DNA from 3 places in the Streptomyces sp. NPDC090442 genome. Region 2 is predicted to be linked to each of the others. Evidence: riboswitches for the same ligand, from Rfam matches in the RefSeq annotation. Region 2 holds a riboswitch; each other region holds the start of a gene.
The links. A riboswitch is a leader RNA that binds a small molecule or an ion and turns the genes downstream of it on or off. The one in region 2 is predicted to bind cobalamin.
Positions count from the first base shown of each region.

Region 1 (7,890 bases), on a different contig from region 2:
TTCAAGACGCTCGGCCACCCCGTGCGCATCCGCGTCCTGGAACTGCTGAGCCAGCGCGAGCACGCGGTGGCCGAGATGCTGCCGGAAGTGGGCGTCGAACCCGCGAACCTCTCCCAGCAGTTGGCGGTCCTGCGCAGGATGAACCTGGTCACGACCCGCAAAGAGGGCTCGACCGTCTACTACGCACTGACCAGCCCGCACGTGGCCGAGCTGCTGCGGGTGGCGCGGGCGATCCTGTCCGGAGTGCTGGCCGGACAGGCGGAGCTGCTGGCCGATCTCCAGGGCGGGCAGGGCGAGCCGTCGCCCCGGCGGTAGGCGGCCAGGGAGTCAGCGGGCCAGCTCCTTGGTGATGCGGTCGAGCATGAACGCCGAGGAGTCGTCGGCGCGTTCCTCCCGGGCGAGGACGCAGGCGGTGGCCACGCCGTCGAAGTCCAGTTCCCGCAGGGTGCCGAAGAAGGCGTCCCAGTCGACCAGCGCCCCCCGGCCGCCCGGCCGCGGCTGGGAACGCACGAACCGGCCGTGAACCGGGGCCGCGTACCCCTGTCGGTACGCGGCCCCGGCTCAGACCTCGCGCTTATGCGTGCGACCAGAGCCGGCAGTGGTGGTCGGTGACGAAGTCCGCGCGGTGGATGCCGCCCGGCCCGGTGTTGAGCTGCTGGACGTAGGGGTCGGTGTCGTCGGTCGACATCCGCGGCCAGCGCGGCAGGTCCCGGGCGTGGGGCGCGCCGGTGTGCGCGAAGGTCGTCCAGTAGTCGACCATCTGCCCGGCCAGGGCGTCCTGGGCGGCGGTGAAGCGGGCGTGCCGGCCGCCGAGGTCGAAGAGGTAGGCGAGCTCGGTGGCGTGTGCGGCGCCCAACGGGAGTTGCGGAGATTCGGGATAGCCGACGTTGGGTGCCTGACGGTCGGCGAACTCGTAGGCGTAGGTGGGGGTTTGACGGGCCAGCAGCCGGTCGGTGGCGAGGGTCGGGCAGGCGAAGACCCGGTCGGTGTTGAGCGCCGCCCAGGCCAGCGCGGGGGTGCCGTAGGTGGCGGGGGAGTAGACCGCCGCCCACTGCCGGGCGCGGTCGCCGAAGGTGTCTCGCAGCAGGGCGCGGTAGGAGTCCGCGGTGATCGGCTGCTGGTGTTGCAGGGTGGCGACGAAGGCCCGCATCTCGTCGCGGGTGTGGCCCTGGAGGACGGGGACCTTGTGGAACCGGCCCTGGCGCAGTGCGGTCACCGGGCGTTGCGGCACCAGTGGCGTGCCGTAGGAGACCTGTTGGAAGTCCGTGTTGGCGCTCAGGAGTGCGGCGACGGGCTTGCCGCGCAGGCACGACAGTGCCCGGGCGGGCTGTGCGCAACCCAGTTTCGCGGCGTCCTGACGGCCAGCGGACCGGAGATCCGTCTGTGAGATCCAGGGGGAGAAGTGACCGACCCCCGGATAGACGGCGTTCCTGCCGAAATCGACCGCGCAGGCGCCGCTTTGAACGATCGCCTTGGCGAACAACCCGGCCGCGCTCGGCGACGTGAGCTGGGTGCAGGTGCTCATTCCGCCGGCCGACTCCCCGGCGAGGGTGACGTTGTGCCGGTCGCCGCCGAAGGAGCCGGCGTTGCGCTGCACCCAGCGCAGCGCCGCCTGCTGGTCGGCCAGTCCGAAGTCGCCCGAGCCGGGCAGGTCCGGATAGCCGAAGTTGCCGAAGATCCCCAGCCGGTAGTTGACCGTCACCACGACGACCCGGCCGCGCACGGCCATCCGGTGCGCGTCGTAGCTGCTGCCGGTGCCGGTGAGGAATCCGCCGCCGTGCAGCCACACCACGACCGGCAGCGGCCGGTGCCGATCCGTCCTCGGGGCGGTGACGTTCAGATACAGGCAGTCCTCGTTCGTACTGCCGCCGCGGACCTCCCCGTTGGGTGTCTGCGGGCAGGCGCTGCCGGGGCGATCGGCGTCCCGCACGCCCGACCACGGTCGGACCGGGGCGGGCGGCCGCCACCGCAGCCGGCCCACGGGCGGCGCGGCATACGGGACCCCGGCGAACGTCCGGTAGTCCCCGTGCTCGACGCCGCGCACCGAGCCCGCATCGGTGGCCACCACCGGCCGCTCCGGCGGCGCCGCCACGGCGGACGACCCCAGACAGGCGGCCCCGGTGAGCCCGGCGGCCAGTACGAACGGCACGAGGCGACGCGAGGTGAACCTCATTTCTCCTCCGTTGAGTCGGGTAGTGGCCGACCCCCGTTGAACCCGTCGGCCTCTGGTGTTTCCCTGCGTTGTGCTCACGCCCCAGCCTCGCCGCCCGGCCGAACTCCCGGTAGGGCCAAGCCTCATGGACCCCGGCATGACATTTGTCCCGGGTGGGAGGGGCGGGCGGCGCCCCGAAGCCGCGGCGACAGTCTTGTACGGCCGTCTCCTCCGCTGATGTAATCGCCGACGACATCAGCGGAGGAGAAGCCCGATGCACATACCCCGGTTCCCGGAGCCCGCCGCCACCGGCACCGTCGCGATCGGCGTCAGCCCGGCCGAGGCGTACGCGGTCGTCAGCGACCCGACCGTCATGGTCCGCTTCGCCGAGGAGGCGTACCGCGCCCGCTGGTTGGGCGGCGCCAGCGGCCCGGCCGTGGGCGCGCGCTTCCAGGGCTGGAACCGCAACGGCCCGCGCCGATGGGCCACCCGCTGCCGTGTGACCGACGCCGAACCCGCCCGGCGCTTCGCCTACGAGGTGACGGCGACGCCGCTCGCCCTCCCCATCTCGCGCTGGCAGTACGACATCGAGCCCACCGGGGACGGCTGCACGGTCACCGAGACCAACTGGATGCGGGTGCCGCTGTGGTTCGTCCCCGCCGCCGTCCTCATCACCGGTGTGCTCGACCGCAGGTCGGCCAACGGCACTCACATCGGCACCACGCTCGAACGCCTCAAGGCCCATCTGGAGTCGGAGCCGAGTCCACGCCCAACGTCCGCGTGAGGCACCGACGTTGGCGTCGTCATCGGTGTCGGCGCCGGCGTCTCCCCGGTCGAGCGGAAGGAGCGTGCGCATGGAGCTGGAGCTTCGGCACCTGAGGGTGCTGTGTGCGATCGCCGACGTCGGGAGCGTGGGGCGGGCCGCGGCGGAGCTGGGCTACTCGCAGCCGGCGATGAGCACCCAACTCCGGCGCATCGAGCGGCACTTCGGGGCCCCGCTGTTCGAGCGGAACGCGTCGGGCGTGGAGTTGACCCCGTACGGTACGGAGGTCCTGGCGCAGGCCCGCGACGTACTGGCCCGGGCGGAGGCCATCGGGCGCCGGCCGGGCGGGAACGCGGCCGGATCGCGCCGGCTGCTCCGCCTGGCTGCGACCAACTCCCCGGTCCTGTCCGGGATGGTGGCCCGGCTGCGGAGCCGACTGCCCGATGTCGCGCTCACGGTGAGCAGCGTGTACGCGTCGTCGGAGATCGTCCGCCTGCTGGAGGGCGGTGCGGTGGACGCGGCCATCGCGGCCGACTACCCGGGGTTGGAGCTGCGGCACTCGGCCGCGGTGGCGCACCGCGGGATCGTCACCGAGCCGTCCTTCCTCGCCCTGTCGGCGCGGCACCGGCTCAGGCACCGGGTGGAGGTGGGGCTCGCGGAGCTGGCCGACAGTGCCTGGTTCGTGACGCCGGACGACGGGGCGGGCTGGCCCGGGGTGTTCTACGCGGCCTGCGAGTCGGCCGGATTCGTCCCGGCCGCGGTGCACGAATTCCTCGGCGACCAGCTCCAGTTGCAGAGCATGATCGCGGAGAGCCTCGGGGTGGCGGTCGTGCAGGCGACGCTCCGGCCGATTCCCGGCGTCGTTGTCAAGCCACTGATCGGAACGCCGCTGTGGTGCCGCTATGTGCTGGCCTGGCGGCGGGAGAGCCTGGCCGACGAGTGCGCCGACACCCTGGTCGGCGCGGCCTCCGCGGCCTACCGCGCGCTGATCGCACAGTCGCCGCACCTGCGGACCTGGGCCTCCCGGACCTGGAGTCTGGCCAGGCCGTAGGGGGTGGCGGACGGGCCGGGGGCGCCGACCCGCGGGCTGTTATGGCCGGGCGGTACCGGGTGCTATGGCACGCGTCGTTGTCGGCGGGAGGGGTGCCTTGAGAAGGTGACGATCACGCCTCGGCCTCTTCCGGGGCGCCTGTCGTCCACGAAGGAGCAGGGATGCGCTCTCGCTTAACCTGGCCCAGATGTGTGATCGGCGGCCTGGCCGCCGGTGCGACGATCGCCGGTCTCATGGCGACGCCGGCGCTCGCCACCCCCTCGTCCAAGTCCGGTGTGGAGCACGCTACTTATCGCACCGCGCCGCACTTCCCCCCGTCCCCGAAAGCCCCCTCGCCCACCGGCCCGACCCTCGGCTCCGGCGAACGTTCCGTGCTCCAGAGCCGGCCGGTCGGCCCCGCCCTACTCCGCCCGCTCAGCGCGAAGAATCCCCCCACTTCTTCGACTGCGGCGGCGGAGCACAGGGGCGGCCAGCGCCCCGCCCCGGCCTCGTGCAGCCCGGGCGACTTCGGCGGCCGCACCGGACCCGACCTGGTCACCGCGGTCAAGGCCGCGACCATGGAGTGCGTCAACTCGCTCTTCTCGCTCGCCGGCAGGGACGCGCACGACGTGTTCCGCGAGGAACAGATGGTCACCATCGCCAACGCCTTCAAGGACGGGGCGTCCTCCTACACCGGTGACAACTCCGGCGAGATGTGGCAGCTCGTGCTCTTCCTGCGCGCCGGCTACTACGTGCAGTACAACCACCCCTCCGACGTGGGCCCGTACGGCCAGAACCTGGCCACGGCCACCGCGGGCGGCCTGGACGCCTTCTTCGCCAACTCCCGCTCGAAGGACGTCTCTTCGGGGAACGGCGAGGTGCTCGGCGAGGCCCTGGTCCTCTCCGACAGCGCCAACGAACAGGGCCGCTACCTGGCCGTCTACGACCGGGTGCTCAAGGGCTACAACGACTCCTACGACACCATCCCCAGCATGCTGGCCGCCGTCAACGACGTCTACACCCCGCTCTGGCGCGGGAACTGGAACGAGGAGTACGTCAAGGCGGTGACGGCCGACCCGAGCATCATCGACACGCTCAACTCGTTCGCGCTGGACCACCTCAAGCTGCTGGGCACCGACAACTCCTTCCTGGACTCCAACGCCGGTATGAACGTGGGGCGTTACGTCGAACACCAACCCCTCCAGGCCAAGGTCCGACCGCTCGTCAAGGGCCTGCTGAACGCCTCGAAGATCACCGGCCCGACCGCGCCCCTGTGGGTCACGGTCGCCAGTCAGGTCGACTTCTACGACAAGGCCAACTGCGCCTCCTACGGAGTGTGTGACCTGGCCGGCCAACTCACCAAGGCGGCACTCCCGATCGACCACCCCTGCGACCAGACCCACACCCTCCGCGCACAGGCCCTGACCGCCGCCGACCTCGACGCCACCTGCGCCAGCCTGCTGCGGCAGGACCCGTACTTCCACCAACTTGTCAAGGACAACGGCCCGATACCCGGCCAACACGAGTCGACCGTCCAACTCGTCATCTTCGGCAGCCGCAACGACTACCAGACCTACGCCGGGGCGATCTACGGGGTCGACACCAACAACGGCGGCATCACCCTGGTCGGCGACCCGACCAAGCCCGACAACCAGCCGATGTCGATCATGTACCAGAAGGACTCCGACGACGGCTTCCCCGCCCGGATCTGGAACCTCAACCACGAGTACACCCACTACCTCGACGCCCGCGACGACATGAAGGGCGACTTCACCCAGCAGACCACCGTCCCGGACGTCTGGTGGATCGAGGGGCTCGCCGAGTACGTCTCGTACGGCTACCGGGGCGTCACCGACGACGAGGCGGTACGCCAGGCCGGCCAACACACCTACAAACTCAGCACGTTGTTCCAGACCACCTACGCCAACAGCAATGAGACCCGCACCTACCCGTGGGGCTACCTCGCGGTCCGCTACATGTTCGAGAAGCACCCGCAGGACGTCGCCACCATGCTGGGGCACTTCAGGACCGGCGACTACGCGGGCGGCTACGCCGTCTACAACCGCGACATCGGCACCCGCTACGACGCCGACTTCGACGCCTGGCTGACGGCCTGCGCGTCCGGTGGTTGCACCGCCAAACAGGCACGCTGACGATCCGCGACGCCGCGCCCCGCTGACCGGACCCGGTCGGTGGCCGCGCCCCACCCCGTGACCGTCGCACCGCCCTCCGCCCCCGTATCGGCCGCCCGCCGATGCGGGGGCGGAGGTGCGCGGGGCCCGAGCGGCAGCCGGCCGGACCCCGGCAGGCGCAGGAGCGTCATCGAATACCCCGGCGCCCCAGCCGCCACGTCGCACAGCTGGCTCAAAAGTGCGCCCTCCCGTGCTCACACGCGCCCCCTCATTGCACGGATTACGCAACTGCACAAGATTGTCGAGGGTCGATTACCGGCCTACTGTTGCTGCCGCCGTGGTGCTCGGGAAGACCGGTGTGAGACCGGGGCGGCCCTCGCCACTGTGATCGGGAAGTCCTCGCGCCATCCCCGCCGGGAACGGCGGGTGCCACTGGGCAGCTGATGCCCGGGAAGGCGGCTGCGCGGACGTTGGACCCGTAAGCCAGGAGACCGGCCACGGCACCGCACAACGACCCATCCACGAGGTGCTGGAGAGGCTGCCTGATATGCCCCTGTTGCAAAATTCCCCCACGCCATCCACCACCGCATCCACCCTCCCGCAGCGCTGGCAGCGGCAGGACTGGATACGCACCGGTGTCCTGTTCGCGGTGATTGCCGCCATGCACCTGGTGGCCTTCGTCATCCTGGCCGCCATGGTGGCGCCGCACCACTACACCGTCGGCAAGCAGGTCTTCGGAGTCGGACTCGGTATCACCGCCTACACGTTGGGCATGCGGCACGCGTTCGACGCCGACCACATCGCCGCCATCGACAACACCACCCGCAAGCTGATGGCCGACGGCCAGCGCCCCGTCTCGGTGGGCTTCTGGTTCGCCATCGGCCACTCCACCATCGTGCTGGCCATGGCGGGCCTGATCGCCGCCGGCGCTAAGGTCGCCGGCACCCTCGCGAACGAGAACTCCGGCGCCCACGTCACCCTCGGCGTCATCGGCACCACCATCTCCGGCGCGTTCCTCTATCTGATCGCCGCCCTCAACCTCGTCGCGCTGGCCGGGATCTACCGGGTCTTCAAGGCCATGCGCGCCGGACAGTTCGACGAGCACGAGCTGGAGAAGCACCTCGCCAACCGCGGCTTCATGAACCGGATCCTGGGCCGGCTGACCCGGTCGATCCGACGCCCCGGGCAGATGTACCCGGTCGGCGTGCTGTTCGGCCTCGGCTTCGACACCGCGACCGAGGTCGCCCTGATGGTCATGGCCGGTTCCGGCGCCGCCGCCGGCCTGCCCTGGTACGCGATCCTCTGCCTGCCGCTGCTCTTCGCGGCCGGAATGAGCCTCTTCGACACGCTCGACGGCACCTTCATGAACTTCGCCTACCACTGGGCGTTCGCCAACCCGGTGCGCAAGGTCTACTACAACCTCACCATCACCGGCCTGTCCATCGCGGTCGCCTTCCTCATCGGCACCATCGAGCTCATCGGCGTGCTGCACGACAACCTCGGCTGGCGGGACGGGCTCACCGACTGGATCTCCAACATCGACCTCAACAACGTCGGCTACCTCATCGTCGGCCTGTTCGTGGTCGTCTGGGCCTGCGCCCTGACCTACTGGCGCCTGGCCAAGCTGGAACACCGCTGGGGCCAGAAGGCGGACAACGCCGACAAGGCCGGCGGAGCCGACGCCACCGACGAAGCCGGCACGGCCAACGAGACCGGCTGACCGTCGCCGTAACACCCGCGCCCCCGTCGGGCTCCGGCAGTGTCACCGGAGCCCGACGGGGGCGCCGCCGTCTGCGAACGGCGCACCGACGCC
Region 1 covers NZ_JBIVXW010000025.1:85,474-93,363, forward strand. Annotated here, with positions in the region: gene ACIQU6_RS19205 (ArsR/SmtB family transcription factor) at 1-315, shown strand, start outside; partial or broken gene ACIQU6_RS19210 (sugar phosphate isomerase/epimerase) at 328-471, opposite strand; gene ACIQU6_RS19215 (carboxylesterase/lipase family protein) at 575-2,173, opposite strand; gene ACIQU6_RS19220 (SRPBCC family protein) at 2,427-2,936, shown strand; gene ACIQU6_RS19225 (LysR substrate-binding domain-containing protein) at 3,007-3,966, shown strand; gene ACIQU6_RS19230 (collagenase) at 4,128-6,098, shown strand; cobalamin riboswitch at 6,399-6,592, shown strand; gene ACIQU6_RS19235 (HoxN/HupN/NixA family nickel/cobalt transporter) at 6,625-7,797, shown strand.
Region 1: linked by a shared signal. The riboswitch ahead of ACIQU6_RS19235 (HoxN/HupN/NixA family nickel/cobalt transporter) and the one ahead of cobN (cobaltochelatase subunit CobN) in region 2 are both predicted to bind cobalamin.

Region 2 (7,890 bases):
CATCGTGGCGCGCTCGACGTAGCGGGCCTCCGGCATCCGGCCGGAGCGCTCCAGGGCGCGGCGGACGGTGGGGAAGGTGCGGCCCAGCTTCATCACCACCGCGGAGTCGGTGGCGCTCAGACGGGCCGTCAGCTCCTCCTCGGACAGCGTGCCGGGGAGGACGGTCAGTACCTCGTCGGCCTCGGTGAGGGGGGTGCCCAGCCGGGCCGCGGCGGCGTTGATGGAGGTGACGCCGGGCACGACCTCGGTGGGGTAGCGGTGCGCCAGCCGCTTGTGCATGTGCTGGTACGAGCCGTAGAAGAGCGGGTCGCCCTCGGAGAGCACCGCGACCGTGCGGCCGGCGTCGAGATGGGCCGCGAGCCGCGCCGCCGCCGCCTCGTAGAACTCGTCCAGGGCGCCGCGGTAGCCGCCGGGGTGGTCGGTCGACTCGGTGGTGACCGGGTAGACCAGGGCCTCCTCGACGTGGTCCGGGCGGAGGTGCCGGGCGGCGATGGAGCGCGCGATGGAGCGGCCGTGCCGGGCGCTGTGGTACGCCACCACATCGGCCTCGGCGATGACCTCCACCGCCCGCACGGTCATCAGGGACGGGTCGCCGGGGCCGAGGCCGACGCCGTAGAGGCGCCCGGCGGAGTGCCGCGGGGAGTGCGCGGCCGGCTGGTCCGGCGCGCCGCTGTGGGACTGCTGCTCGCGCACGCTCACTCCTCCTCGCTCGCCAGGGCGTTGAGCGCCGCCGCGGCCATGGCGCTGCCGCCGCGCCGCCCGCGCACCACGATGTGCTCCAGCTTCGACGGGTGGCCGATCAGCGCGTCCTTGGACTCGGCCGCGCCTATGAAGCCGACCGGGATGCCGAGGACGGCGGCGGGGCGCGGCGCCCCCTCCTCGATCATTTCGAGGAACCGGAAGAGGGCGGTGGGGGCGTTGCCGAAGGCGACCACGGCGCCCTCCAGCCGGTCCCGCCACAGTTCGAGCGCGGCGGCGCTGCGCGTGGTGCCCATCCGGGCGGCCAGCTCCGGAACGGCCGGATCGCCGAGGGTGCACAGCACCTCGTTGTCCGCGGGCAGTCGCCTGCGGGTCACGCCGCTGGCCACCATGGTGGCGTCGCACAGGATCGGCGCACCGGCGCGCAGCGCGGCCCGGGCACTGGCCACGACGCCCGGGGTGAAGGCCAGATCGCGGACGAGATCGACCATGCCGCAGGCGTGGATCATGCGGACCGCGACCCGGCTGACATCGGCGGGCAGTTCGGACAGGTCCGCCTCGGCGCGGATGGTGGCGAAGGACTGGCGGTAGATGGCCGCCCCGTCCTTTTCGTAGTCGAACGCGGTCACTTGAGCCTCGGGGTCGTGGGTTGAGGGGTGGAAGGGGGGCGTGGGGCGTCGGCGGAGGGTGCCAAGTCCCGTGTGTCCGCGGCCGGTTCGGCCCGTACGCGGGAAGCCGGGTCCTGTGGTGTTTCACGTGAAACGGCGCTCGGTCGGGGCGTTTCACGTGAAACATCCGTCGGGGCGGGGGAGTTGGGGCGCACGGCGGTGGTGCGGTATCCGTCGGGCGTCGCCAGGACGTCGATCCAGGCGCCGTGCGGATGCCCGCAGCGCCGTGCACAGCCCGACCAGTGGACAGGCGGGCCGACGGGCGGGGTGGACCCGTCCGCCGGGACGGGCCGGCCCGCGGCGAGGGCGGCCGACGCATCCCCCCGCACGTCCGTCAGGGACTTGGCGCAGCCGGGGAGGCCGGTGCAGGCGGTGACCCCGCGCCACGGGGAGGCCGGGTCGGTGACCAGACCGGCGGCGGCGAGCTCGCCCAGCCGTCGGTCCGCCGCGCTCGCCGGCAGGCCGGGGACGACGATGCCGCGCCAGGGCGTGAGGCGCAGCGCGCCGGAGCCGTCCGCCGCGGCGACCTCGGCCAGCAGCCGCCACTGGGCCGCGGTCAGCCGGCCGAGCGGCGCCAGGACCACCAGGGCGCGGCGGCCGTCCGGGCCCTCGACCGGGCCGGGGACGGTGGCATCGGCGTACGGCACCGCCGGCCGCGGGCCGGGCGCCGCGGGGTATGTGGCGGGCTCGGCGGTGATGCCCGCGGCCCGCAGTGCGCCGCGCACGTCGTGGACGGTGAGCGGGCGCGCGGCGGGGAGTTCGGTGACCCGCCAGGCGCCGCTGTCGCTCTCCGCCGCGGCGGAGAGGAAGGTCTCGGCGGCGATCAGCGCCGCCCGCGGGACGTCGTCCGCCGCGATCCGCAGCGCCGCCGGGTCCGCACCGACGCGGAGCAACGCCCCGTGCCCGGACGCGGCCCCCGGCGCGAACGCGGTGCCCGCCGGAGCCCGTCGGCCGGATTCTGCGAGCAAGGTCACATCGCCGCCGAGCCCCGCCACATCGCCCCGCCCGTCGTCGAGGGCGAACAGGAAACGGCCCGAAAGGGCCGTCGCCGGCTCGCTCGCGCACAGCAGCGCGTCCAGGCTCCGGGCCCACCACCGCACGTCGGAGGGGGTGTGGTGGTCCAGCCCGGCCAGCGGCGAGGCCAGTACGTTGCGGATCCGCTCATGACGTACCGACGGCAGCAGCCCGGCGTCGGCGAGGAGGGCGGCCAGGCGGTCGGCGCAGTCGTCGGGCAGGCCGCGGAGTTCGACGTTGCCGCGGGAGGTGAGCGAGAGGTGACCGTCGCCGAGGCGCTCTGCGGCGTCCGCCAGCGCGCGGGCCTGGTCTGCCGTCAAGTCCCCTGCGGGCAGCCGGACTCGGGCCAGTTCGCCGTCGGCGGCGGAGTGCAGCCGCAGCGCTCCCGGGCAGGCGTCACCGCGGTCCCGCACGGGCGGTCCGGCCCGGTCGGGGCGTCGAGAGGGGGAGGGCGGCATGGCGGCGAGCATACCTACGCGTCGGATCCCGGAACCGGGGCGAGGGGGGCGTACGGGCGGCCCCTCCAGGCGCGCTCCCGCGGCCCGGCCGCAGCCCTTACTATGCAGGTCGGCGGGTCGGCTGACCCGCCGGACGCCAGCGACGGCGCCAAGGGAGGAAGCCCGGTGAGAATCCGGCGCGGTCCCGCCACTGTGAACCCGGCCAGCGCCGGGTGAGCCAGGAACTCCCGCCGTCCATACGACCACCCGGGGCGTGGAATCCCCGAGGAAGGGCTGCGCCGTGATCCTGCTGCTGTCGACCTCCGACACCGATCTGCTCAGCGCCCGCGCGGCCACGGGGCCCGTGCCGTACCGGCTCGCCAACCCCGCCCGCCTCGACGTCGCCGAACTCCCCGGGCTCCTGGAGGGCACCGACCTCGTCGTGGTCCGCCTGCTCGGCGGCATCCGCGCCTGGGAGGACGGCCTGGACGTGCTGCTGGCCGCGGACCAGCACCGCCCGGTCGTCGTGCTCACCGGTGAACAGGCCCCCGACGCCCAGTTGATGGAGGCGTCCACGGTCCCGGTCGGCATCGCGGCCGAGGCTCACGCCTACCTCGCGCACGGCGGCCCGGCCAACCTCGACCAACTGGCCCGGTTCCTCAGCGACACCGTGCTGCTCACCGGCCACGGCTTCGAGCCGCCCGCGGCCGCGCCGTCCTGGGGCCCGCTGGAGCGTCCCGCCTCGGAGGCGACCGGTCCGAGGGTGGCCGTGCTCTACTACCGCGCCCACCACATGAGCGGCAACACCCGCTTCGTCCACGACCTCTGCGACCAGATCGAGCGGGCCGGCGGCCGGCCGACGCCGCTCTTCGTCGCCTCGTTGCGCGCCCCCGAGACGGAGTTGATCGAGGAGCTGCGCGGGGTCGACGCCATCGTGACCACCGTCCTGGCGGCCGGCGGCACCAAGCCCGCCGAGGCGTCCGCGGGCGGCGACGACGAGTCCTGGGACGCCGGCGCGCTGGCCGCCCTGGACGTGCCGATCCTCCAGGCGCTCTGCCTGACCGGGTCGCGGGCCGACTGGGAGGCGAACGACGAGGGGCTCTCGCCGCTCGACGCCGCCTCGCAGATCGCCGTGCCCGAGTTCGACGGGCGGCTGATCACCGTGCCGTTCTCGTTCAAGGAGATCGACGAGGACGGCCTCCCGGTCTACGCCGCCGACCCCGAACGGGCCGCCCGGGTCGCCGGGATCGCCGTCCGGCACGCCCGGTTGCGGCACATCCCGGCCGCCGAGAAGCGGCTGGCGCTGGTGCTGTCGGCGTACCCCACCAAGCACTCCCGGATCGGCAACGCGGTCGGCCTGGACACCCCGGCCAGCGCCGTCGAGCTGCTGCGCCGCCTCCGGTCCGAGGGCTACGACTTCGGCACCGAGCCGGTCCCGGGCCTGGCGTCCGGCGACGGCGACGAGCTGATCTACGCCCTCATCGAGGCCGGCGGCCACGACCAGGAGTGGCTGACCGAGGAGCAGTTGGCCCGCAACCCGGTCCGGATACCGGCCGCCGACTACCGCCGCTGGTACGCCACGCTGCCGCAGGCGCTCCGCGACTCCGTGGAGGAGCACTGGGGCCCGCCGCCCGGCGAGATGTTCGTCGACCGCAGCCGGAACCCCGAGGGCGACATCGTGCTGGCCGCCCTGCGCCGCGGCAACCTGCTGATCCTCATCCAGCCGCCGCGCGGCTTCGGCGAGAACCCGATCGCGATCTACCACGACCCCGATCTCCCGCCCTCCCACCACTACTTGGCGGCCTACCGCTGGATCGCCACACCCGCCGCCGACGGCGGCTTCGGCGCCGACGCCATGGTCCACCTCGGCAAGCACGGCAACCTGGAGTGGCTGCCCGGCAAGAACGCCGGCCTGTCCGCCGCCTGCGGCCCGGACGCGGCCCTCGGCGACCTGCCGCTGATCTACCCGTTCCTGGTCAACGACCCGGGCGAGGGCACCCAGGCCAAGCGCCGGGTGCACGCCACCCTGGTCGACCACCTCGTCCCGCCGATGGCCCGCGCCGACTCCTACGGCGACATCGCGCGCCTGGAGCAACTGCTCGACGAGTACGCCGCGATCTCCTCGATGGACCCGGCCAAGCTGCCCGCCATCCGCGCGCAGATCTGGACCCTGATCCAGGCCGCCAAGCTGGACCACGACCTCGGCCTGGAGGAGCGCCCGGAGGACGACGGGTTCGACGACTTCCTGCTGCACGTCGACGGCTGGCTCTGCGAGGTCAAGGACGCGCAGATCCGCGACGGCCTGCACGTGCTGGGCGCCGCCCCGGCCGGCGAGGCCCGGGTCAACCTCGTCCTGGCCATCCTGCGCGCCCGGCAGATCTGGGGCGGCACCTCCGCGCTGCCCGGGCTCCGCGAGGCGCTCGGGCTGGACGAGTCGGCCGCCACCCGCACCGCGGCCGACGACGCCGAGGCCGTCGCCCGCGGCCTCGTCCAGGCCATGGAGGACGTCGACTGGGACCGGGCCGCGGTCTCCCGGGTCGCCGAGGGCCACCCGGAGGCGGTCGCCGCGATCCTCGACTTCGCCGCCCGGGAGGTCGTCCCGCGGCTGGCCGCCACCACCGCCGAACTCGACCACGCGGTCCACGCGTTGAACGGCGGCTTCGTCCCGGCCGGCCCGTCCGGCTCGCCGCTGCGTGGCCTGGTCAACGTCCTGCCGACCGGCCGCAACTTCTACTCCGTCGACCCCAAGGCGGTGCCGTCACGGCTCGCCTGGGAGACCGGACAGGCGCTCGCCGACTCGCTGTTGGCCCGCTACCGCGACGACAACGGCGACTGGCCGCAGTCGGTGGGCCTGTCCCTGTGGGGCACCAGCGCGATGCGCACCTCCGGCGACGACGTCGCCGAGGCGCTGGCGCTGCTCGGTGTCCGCCCCGTGTGGGACGACGCCTCGCGCCGGGTCAACGGCCTGGAGGCCATCCCACTCGACGAGCTCGACCGTCCCCGCATCGATGTCACCCTCCGCATCAGCGGCTTCTTCCGCGACGCGTTCCCGCACGTCATCGGCCTGCTCGACGACGCGGTGCGGCTCGTCGCCGGCCTCGACGAGCCCGCCGAGGGCAACTTCGTCCGGGCCCACGCCCAGGCGGACCTCGCCGCGCACGGGGACGAACGCCGCGCCACCACCCGGATCTTCGGCTCCCGCCCCGGCACCTACGGCGCGGGCCTGCTCCAGCTCATCGACTCCCGTGACTGGCGCACCGACGCCGACCTCGCCGAGGTCTACACGGTCTGGGGCGGCTACGCCTACGGGCGCGGGCTGGAGGGCCGCCCGGCCCGGGAGGAGATGGAGACCGCCTACAAGCGCATCGCGGTGGCCGCCAAGAACACCGACACCCGCGAGCACGACATCGCCGACTCCGACGACTACTTCCAGTACCACGGCGGGATGGTCGCCACCGTCAAGGCGCTCAAGGGCAAGGCCCCCGAGGCGTACATCGGCGACTCGACCCGCCCGGAGACGGTCCGCACCCGGACGCTGGTGGAGGAGACCTCCCGGGTCTTCCGCGCCCGGGTCGTCAACCCCCGCTGGATCGAGGCGATGCGCCGCCACGGCTACAAGGGCGCCTTCGAACTCGCCGCCACCGTGGACTACTTGTTCGGCTACGACGCCACCACCGGAGTCGTCGCCGACTGGATGTACGACAAGCTGGCCCAGACCTACGTCCTGGATCCGGAGAACCGCGCCTTCCTCCAGGAGGCCAACCCCTGGGCGCTGCACGGCATCGCCGAGCGGCTGCTGGAGGCGGAGTCCCGCGGCATGTGGGAGAAGCCGGACGCGGAGACGCTGGCGGCGCTGCGGGAAGCCTTCCTGGAGACCGAGGGCGAGTTGGAGGGCGAGGACTGACGGTCCGGCACGGAGCGACGGGGCGGTGTTTCACGTGAAACACCGCCCCGCGCACGTCGGATGAGCGCGGCCGCTCCGCAACTCTCCCTGCCGCTGGGGCCGTTGGGCGAAGGCCGGCCTCAGCTTCCCGCGGTCCGGGCGCGAAGCTCTCCGTTGTCGGTGCTCAGATCGAGCCGGTACGGCCCGGCCGGGTCGTCATGGACGCCGATCCGCTTGGCGCCGTTGCCGGTCTGCGCGGACACCCGGTAGGGGGTGTCCGGCACGGTGACCGTGAGCGCGCCGTTCGACGTCTCGGCCCGGACGTTCTGCGGGGCGGTCGTGGTGAGGTTGATCTCGCCGTCGCTGGTCCTGGCCTCGACGCCCTTGCCCGCCAGGCCCTTTCCGGTGATCGCGCCGTTGCTGGTGCGCACGTTCACCGGCCCGGACACCCCGTCCAGGTCGATCTCCCCGTTGCTGGTGGTCACCCGCACCGCGGCCACCTTGGACAGGCTCAGCGAGCCGTTGGAGGTCCCGCCGGTCACCGGGACGGTGCCGGGCAGGTCGACGGTGTAGTCCACCGAGCAGCCGTCGCCGCAGCCGCCGAGCACCAGCGTCCCGCCCTCGACCTTGTGCGTGGGCCCCTGCGGCTTGTCGCCCGGGTAGGTGACCTTGCGGTGCACGCCGACGGCGTCCCCGCCCTTGCCGCCGTGCAGCGTCACGCCGCCGTTGCCGGTGTCCACGCGTACCGACGTGATCTTCTGCGACAGCGTGGCGTCGTCGGAGAAGGTCTTGCCGGCCACCAGACTGCACGCGCCGAGGGCCAGTACCCCGGCCCCGGCCAGCGCCGCCGTCCCGATGAAGCGGACGCTCCTGTGCATGAAATCCCCCCGGAATCCGTTCCGTTCACGGCTCCGGGTGGTGCCCGTCGCCCCGTGTCCCGAGCCCGGGTGGACGGCGTGCCGGCCGCCGCTCCGGGCTGGATGACGAAGACTCTAGGCAGCCCGCGGCCCGCCCGACCATGGGGCTATCCCCCGCAAAGAGACGGGTGCGGGCTTCCGGGTGCGACCCCTGGGAGCCGGTGCGACGCTGAAGTGGTCGGGACTGTTCCCCTGCGGTAGGAGGAGGCTTCCGGTGACCGGCACGGGTGAGCGTAGGAAGACGTGGAACGCCGAGATCAGCATCGTCGAGG
Region 2 covers NZ_JBIVXW010000001.1:129,892-137,781, reverse strand. Annotated here, with positions in the region: gene ACIQU6_RS00640 (precorrin-2 C(20)-methyltransferase) at 1-699, opposite strand, end outside; gene ACIQU6_RS00635 (precorrin-8X methylmutase) at 696-1,328, opposite strand; gene cobG (precorrin-3B synthase) at 1,325-2,851, opposite strand; cobalamin riboswitch at 2,935-3,087, shown strand; gene cobN (cobaltochelatase subunit CobN) at 3,120-6,722, shown strand; gene ACIQU6_RS00620 (DUF4097 family beta strand repeat-containing protein) at 6,842-7,579, opposite strand; gene ACIQU6_RS00615 (DUF1876 domain-containing protein) at 7,833-7,890, shown strand, end outside.

Region 3 (7,890 bases), on a different contig from region 2:
ATTCCACCGAGATGGATAGGAGAAGGTCATGTCCAAGAGCAAGCAGCTTCCCGAGCGTTACATGCCGCCGGCCGCCGCCAAGGTTGGTCAGTTCAACAAGGACACCGACGGCACCATCTACACCTTGAAGGACGCCACGACCCTCGGCTTCAAGAAGCCCCGGTAATCACGGGTAGTGGTCTCTGGCTGATTGCCGGAAAAGGATCGTACCCGGCCCCGCGTCGGACCATTCCCTCGCATTCTTGTGCGACCGGACGGGACGGCTGAAGCCCCCGGTGCGGGGCCGGGCATCGCTCGGCAACTCTCCTTCCCTGTGTTCTTCACGGGGCGGAAGTAAGGCGGCCTTCAACTCCCGGACGCGCGCGGCACGGTGACGCACCGCGCCGCGACGGGGAGTCGGAGGCCGCCCTTCCGTGTGCCTGCCGCGAGCTCCATCACAGGTCAACGCCCTACTGAAGGCGGGGCGGTGCTGGTTGCCGGCCCGATGCCGGCCTTCCTTCCTCGGGTACTTCCCCGCCCGCCCGCAGGTTTCGGCCGAGCGACCGAAAAGCCCTTATCGAGTCCGACAGTTGACCGACGGGTCGGATCTCTTTCCGTTCCTCTGTCGGAGTCGTCCCGCCTTGGTCAATGCTGCCCGCGGCGCTCCGGAAGGGTCGCAGAGTTCACCGGAGCGTAATGGCCTCGTTGGTCCCGGGTCGCTTGGGTGAACTCACGGGATGCGGTCAAGGGGGGATGTCTTCGGGGGTGGGCGAGGCGAAACGTCCGAATTTCGTTGGGGGTTCACGAAAAGCACGGCAGATGCGCAACTCGAAATCGCCCCCGACATTCGAACGTCGCCCATGGTCTTTGCGCCACGCGCCGGCTCGAACCCGTTGTTTCGGGACGGTGCTTGTCTCGCTCGGTCGTTCGTGGAAAGCGCTTCGCGGGCTGCGTTTTGCGGGACCGGCAGCGTGCGCGTCGAACTCCGGGTCGGGCGCTTTCGCGAGTTCGAATAACTGAGCGTCGTACGGATGATTGGGTGCGCGCGTTTGATGTGAATGCCGTGCCGTGAATGTCCTTCGCGGACGCCGGGTAACGCCTGGGCCACGCGTCCGAACCCTGCCACGGCCGAGTTGCACCGCGCCGAGATCAGCACCGCGCCGAGTCGGTGCCGCGCTGCGCCGGTACCGCACCGGATTGCCTGGCAACTGACGCCCCCCGTCCGTGCGTTCCTCCCTCCCCGCACCTTCCGATGTCGGACCCTCGCTCTAGACTCGCTCTCCTAGGGCTCGTTCCAGGGGAGTTGGAGGGGGTGTCCATGAGCGGGGAGTGGTCTGCCGGCAGCGGGTTGCCACCGGTGGCTGCGGCGCGTACGGCCGAGGCACGGCGCAGCGGGACGTGGTCCTCGGCGCTGTCGACGGGCGAGTTCGCCGCGCTCAGATCGGTGGGCTTCGAGCCGGTCGGGCAGGTGCTGGGCTCGGCCGTGTACCGCGTGGCGGGCGGCGGGACCAACTGGCGCTACTACGACTGCGGCTACCGGTCCGCGGGTTGGTCCGGGCGCGGTTCCGGGCCGGCGCCGGTCGCCGTATCGGGGCAGGGCGCCGCCTCCAAGGCGCTGGTCGAGGTGCTGATGGCGGCGCGCCACGCGGCCCTCGCGCGGATGACGGCGGAGTGCACGGCCCTGGGCGGGGACGGCGTGGTGGCCGCGGACCTGACGATGGCACCGTTCCCCTCCGCGCCCCACTGTTTCGAATTCCAGGTGATCGGCACCGCCGTCCGGGCACAGGGGGACGTGCGGCCGAAGCGCCCCTTCACCACGCACCTGGACGGCCAGGGGTTCGCCAAGCTGATCGACGCGGGCTGGGTGCCGGTCGACCTCCTGGTGGGGCTCGCCGTCGGTTCCCGGCACGACGACTGGACCACCCGGCGGCAGAACTGGTTCGCGGCCGGCAACCAGGAGGTCACCGGCTGGAGCCAGTTGGTCGCGCTGACCCGTCATGACGCCCGCCAACGGATCGGCGAGCAGGCGTGGCAGTCCGGAGCGGACGGCGTGGTGCTGGGCGACAACCGACTGCGGGTCTGGCGCGAGGACTGCGTCCGGGCGCGCCGGCGCAACAACGACTCCGACCAGAAGGACCACGTCGCCGAGGCCACCCTGATCGGCACCTCGGTGGCCGCCTTCACCGTTCGCCGGGAGGCGCAGCCGCGCACCCTGACCGTGATGCCGCTGGATGCCAACCGGCGCCGTGCGCGCTCCACGTGACGGCGCTCCACGTGACGGCGCTCCACGTGACGGCGCTCCACGTGACGGCGCTCCACGTGACGACGCGCCCGCCGACGCGAGGGTCCCCGTCCGCCGCCGTCACCACCCACCCGGCACCAACCGCCCATCATCACCTCACCACCAGACACTTTCCCGAGGGGGACCGCTGATGACCGCCACCGACCCGACAGCCCAGGGCGTACCGGCCGATGCGATGCGGCGGCTGGCCGAACTCCAGCCCGGCCGACCGGGGGGCTCGCTCTTCACCAGTGACCTGACGGTCAACGAGTTCCTGCTCGTGCGGGAGGCGGGGTTCCGACCGCTCGGCCTGGTCCTGGGCAGTTCGATCTACCACGTGGGCATCCAGCTCGGGCGTTGGGGAAAAAACCAGGAGCTCACCACGTTGAGCCAGGCCATGTACCACGCCCGGGAGTTGGCCATGACCCGGATGGAGGCCGAGGCGGCACAGCTCGGCGCCGACGGCATCGTGGGCGTGCGACTCTCCGTCGAGGCGCGGGAGTTCGGCAACGACATCGCCGAGTTCATCGCGATCGGCACCGCGGTCAAGGCGGACGCGCCCGCGCCCGGCGGCAACGGCAGTTGGCGCAACGCCAAGGGGCAGCCGTTCACCTCCGACCTGAGCGGACAGGACTTCTGGACCCTGGTCCGGGCCGGGTACGCCCCCCTGGGCATGGTGATGGGCACCTGCGTGTACCACATCGCCCACCAGAAACTCGGTTCGATGTTCTCCAACATCGGCAAGAACGTGGAGATCGAGCCGTTCACCCAAGCGCTCTACGACGCACGGGAGTTGGCGATGGAGCGGATGCAGCGGGAGGCGGAGGAGCTGCACGCCGAGGGCATCGTGGGGGTGCAACTCAACTCCCACAACCACCGCTGGGGCGGGCACACCACCGAGTTCTTCGCCATCGGCACGGCGGTGCGGCCACTGCGCGACGACCACGTCATCGAACGCCCGACGATGGTGCTGAGCCTGGACGGGTAGGGCCCGTCCGACCCTGACCCATCGGACGGGCCGTAGCACGCGATCCGTTGGACCCAGACCGAAACGAAAGGCCGCTGTCGATGTCCTCCTACCTCCCCGTGCCGCCCGAGCCCGGCGGCGATCCCGCCTCCGTCGAGCTGCTCGCCGCCGCACTGCGCCGGGACGCCGCCGACCTGGAGGTGTACGCCCAGGTGCTCACCGGGACGCTGGCGGACGCGCTGCCGCCGGGGTCGGTGGCGATCGAGCGCAAGCGCGGCATGGCCGATCGACTGGCCGGCCGGGAGGGCAGGGTGGTGTGCCTGGACGTCGCACTGGGCGAGCAGCGCTTGGTACTGAACCTCTCCGGCGGCCGCCCGAGCGGCGAGGTGTGCCGGGAGGTGCGGGGAGTGATCCTCTCCCGGCGCCCGGTGGCCCTGGACGAGTGGGTGCGGGAGCTGGCCGAGGCCATCGCCACCCGCGCCGAGTCCGACTCCCGGGCGCGGGCAGCCCTGGAGCGGCTGCTGTTGGGCGGGTGACACCCACCGCAGGCACACCGACGGAGGGGTGGGTCGAGCCTCCTCGGTGCCTGGGCCGACCCCGTGGGTCGGGCGTCGGGTGCGGCGGCGACACCTGACCAAGTGGCATGTCGATCGCTTGCCTTCGTCCCCAGAACCCCGTACCGCACACCACACCCCGCGTACCGCAACCCAGCAGGAGGCACCCCCGTGACCAGTCGCGTCACCCTCATCACGCCCGCGATGAGCCGGTCACTGCGGCAGGCCCGTTTTGGCGGCGGCGCCGACGGTGACGCGATCGACGACAGCGCCGCCGCCAGGGCCCGTTCGGCCGCCGGGTCGCTTCCCCGGGCCGCTCGGGTGCGCGTCTCCCCGAGCGCGCGCTGTCGTCAGACGGCCGCCGCGCTCGGCCTCGACGGCGCGGACGCGGCCGAGTTGAGCGGTCTCGACGTGGGCCGTTGGACGGGCCGGACCCTCGACGAGGTGGGGGTCGTCGAGCCGGAGGCCGTGGGCCGTTGGCTCGCCGACCCGACGTGCGCGCCGCACGGTGGCGAGTCGGTGCAGGACTTGTGCGGACGCGTCGCGCGCTGGCTGGACGCGCTGCCGCCGGACGGCCGGACGCTCGCCGTCGTCGAGCCGGAGGTGGTGCGGGCGGCGGTCGTACACGTCCTCGGCCTGCCCGCGCCGGCCTTCTGGCGGCTGGACGCGCCCCCGTTGGCGGCCACGGAACTCAGCGGTCGGGCCGGCCGCTGGAACCTGCGGCTCGGCCAGGCCCTGCCCACGTCATCGTCTCCGTCATCACCCCCGCCCCCGCCGGACACCGCGGCGAAGCTCTGAGCGTCCCGGCCGGTCCGGCCCCGTACCGCAGACGCCAGAGAGGGCCCTCGGAGATTCCGGGGCCCTCTCGGACGTCTGCGGTACGGGCGTCAGCTCTCGACGGGGACCGCTCGGCCGGCGGCAGCGGCCTCGGCCCGCGGATGCAGCAGCCGCTCGGCCAACTCACCGAAGAGGAGGCCGAAGCCACCCCACAGCACGGCCTGGATGGCCAGGGCGGAGAGCCGGAACCGCCACAGCAGGGTGGCCGGGAAGGCCGTCGGTACCTCGTTGATCGCGGGCAGGACGGCATAGGCCACACCGATCACGACGGCGAAGGCGACCACCGCGACGACGGTCGCGTACCAGGTACCCGACTTCGGCGCCAGGCGCTTGCCCAGGATGGTGGCCGCGAGCGCCAGCAGCACGCTGAGCAGCATCATCAGGAAGTACAGGGCGGTGCGTTTGCCGATGGTGTCGGGTTCGCCGACGGACGGCGGATTGGCCGGGTACTTGAGGAACGGCACCACGTACACGGCGAGCAGCGCGCAGCCGGACAGCAGCAGCGCGGTCGCCCGGGGGCCGAAGCGGCCGACGCGGCCGAGCGCGAAGGAGAAGGCGAGGGCGGCGATGCCACCGAAGGCGACCCCGTAGACCAGTACACCGGTGGCGAGGCCGGCGGTGGACTGGAGGGAGCGGGAGACGACTTCCCTCTCGTGCTCGTGGGAGTGGGCGGCCTCGAACCGGATCGCGCTGTCGACGTTGGGCTCACCGAGGAGATAGGCGACGACCAGCGCGAGCACACCGGCTGCGAGGCCGGCGAGCATGCCACGGACGAGGAGGTTTCGGACCGTTGTGGAGTTCATGGGCGTGCGGCGTCCCTCGCGTCAGTGGCAGGGGAAGCCGAGCAGGTGGCGGCCGTCGTGCACCCACTCGTGGATGTCCGTGCCGTTGAAGACGGAGGTGGCGCCCTGCTCGGCGCCGACGAAGTAGAGCAGGACGAGCATCAGGATGCCGAAGAAGAGCGCCCAGGGGGCTATCGCCCTGAGCGGCAGTTTGGTGGGTACCGCGGGGGAGCCGGCGGTCGGCTGGGCGATGGACTGCGCCATGGCAGGGCCTCCTCTGGGAGTTCGCGTCCCATCTCGGTGGTGCACAGGTCGACGGCTGCGGGTCTGACTCACGGGACGCCCAACGCGTTGGACGTCCCGCTCACAGTGGCGCGACCGTGCCGGTTTCCCACCGGCTTCCGCCATGCCGTCGTCAATAATCGCGCTGACGATACCGCGTGGCAGGTGCATGGCCAAAATGCGGGTCACCCGACGTGATCTTCCTCTCGCGCCGGGCTACCGGCCGGGTGACGGGCGGGGAACCGCTGGTCAGTCCGGCAACTCCAGCCGCCGCCGCTCACCCCCGCCCGACGACCTGCGGCAGCTCCGCCAGGAGGCGGCGCAGCCGCTCGACGGGCACCCCGCCGCCCTGCGCGACCGCCTTGGAGCCGCCACCGCGGCCGTCCAACAGCCGCTTGACCACGGTGGACGCGTCCAACCCGGCGGCCGCGGCGGCGCCGTTGAGGGCGACTACGAGCGCGCCGTCGTCGCCGGCGACCGCCGCCAGGCCGGGGCGGTCCGTCGGGAGCCGGTCGCGGACGGCCAGGGCCAGGGCGCGCGCATCGGCGGCCGGGCCCTCCGCGGTGGCGGTGACGACCAGGGTGCCGTCGGCGTCCACGCCGGTGGCGGCCAGCTCGGCGGCCCGCGCCGCGGTGGCCACGGCCTTCAGCCGGGCGTTCTCGCGGTCGGCGGCCTTCAACCGGTCCAGCAGGCCGCCGATCTTCTCGGGCAACTCCGCGCGCGGGGAGCCCAGTTGCTCGGCGATCCGGGAGACCAGATCGCGTTCGCGGGCGAGGTAGTCGAAGCCCTCGATGCCCACCGCCGCCTCCAGCCGCCGCATGCCGGCGCCGACCGAGGACTCGCCGGTCAGGGCGACCGTGCCGATCTGCGCGGCGTGCTCGACATGGGTGCCGCCGCACAGTTCGCGCGACCAGGCGCCGCCGATCTCGACCACCCGCACCTGCTCCCCGTACGTCTCGTCGAACAGGGCGAGCGCGCCGATCTCCTTGGCCTCGGGCAGTGTCATCCACCGCACGCCCACCGGCAGGTCCCTGCGCAACGCCCGGTTGGCGGCCTCCTCGACCTCGCTGCGGACGGTGGGGGAGAGGGCGCCGCGCCAGGGGAAGTCCAGGCGCAGATAGCCGGGCCGGTTGTAGGAGCCGGACTGGAGGGCCGTCGGGCCGAGGATCTCGCGCAGCGCCGCGTGCAGGACGTGGGTGCCGGAGTGGGCCTGCCGGGCGCCCAGCCGCCACTCGGCATCGACCGCGGCGACCACCTCGTCGCCGACGGCCAACTCGCCTGCGGTGACCCGGATCTGGTGGGCGATCAGCCCCGGCAGCGCCCGCTGCACGTCGAGGACCTCGGCCTCGGTGGAGGCGCCGGAGAGGCGGCCGGCGTCGCTGTCCTGGCCGCCGGACTCGGCGTAGAAGGGGGAGCGGTCCAGGACGACGGTGACGATCTCGCCCTCGCGGGCGACCGGGACCGGGCCGGCCGCGCCGACCACGCCCAGGACCCGGGCCTCGGCGGTCAGGGATTCCCACGCCCGCCAGTCGGTGGGACCGTGCGCGTCCAGCAGCGAGCGCAGCGCCGAAGTGTCGGCCGCGCCACCGGACTTGCGGGCCCGGGCGTCGGCGCGGGCCCGCTCCCGCTGCTCGTTCATCAGGGCGGTGAAGCCCTCGCGGTCGACCTCGACGCCCTGTTCGGCCGCCATCTCCAGGGTGAGGTCGATGGGGAACCCGTAGGTGTCGTGCAGCAGGAACGCCTGCCGGCCCGGCAGGGTGCGCCCGCCCTCCTCCCGTACCCGGGCGACGGCGGTGTCCAGGACGGTGGTGCCCTGCCGCAGCGTGGCGCGGAAGGCGTCCTCCTCCCCGCGCGCCTGGTCGGAGATCCGCGCATAGGCGTCCGCGACCTCCGGATAGCTGGGGGCCATGCAGTCCCGCGCCACCGCCAGCAGTGCGGGCAGGGCGGGGTCCTGGTAGCCGAGTTGGCGCATCGAGCGGACGGCGCGGCGCAGGATGCGGCGCAGGACGTAGCCGCGGCCCTCGTTGCCGGGCGCGGTGCCGTCGGCGAGCAGCATCAACGCGGTGCGGACGTGGTCGGCGACCACCCGCAGCCGGACGTCCGTCTGGTGCTCCGCGCCGTAGCGGACCCCGGCGAGCTCCGCGGCGCGGTCGAGGACGGGCCGGGTCTCGTCGATCTCGTAGAGGTTGTCCTTGCCCTGGAGGAGGG
Region 3 covers NZ_JBIVXW010000055.1:21,975-29,864, reverse strand. Annotated here, with positions in the region: gene ACIQU6_RS31235 (hypothetical protein) at 29-166, shown strand; gene ACIQU6_RS31230 (heavy metal-binding domain-containing protein) at 1,298-2,242, shown strand; gene ACIQU6_RS31225 (heavy metal-binding domain-containing protein) at 2,412-3,248, shown strand; gene ACIQU6_RS31220 (hypothetical protein) at 3,329-3,763, shown strand; gene ACIQU6_RS31215 (histidine phosphatase family protein) at 3,953-4,579, shown strand; gene ACIQU6_RS31210 (CbtA family protein) at 4,669-5,421, opposite strand; gene ACIQU6_RS31205 (CbtB-domain containing protein) at 5,443-5,664, opposite strand; cobalamin riboswitch at 5,703-5,856, opposite strand; gene alaS (alanine--tRNA ligase) at 5,960-7,890, opposite strand, start outside.
Region 3: linked by a shared signal. The riboswitch ahead of ACIQU6_RS31205 (CbtB-domain containing protein) and the one ahead of cobN (cobaltochelatase subunit CobN) in region 2 are both predicted to bind cobalamin.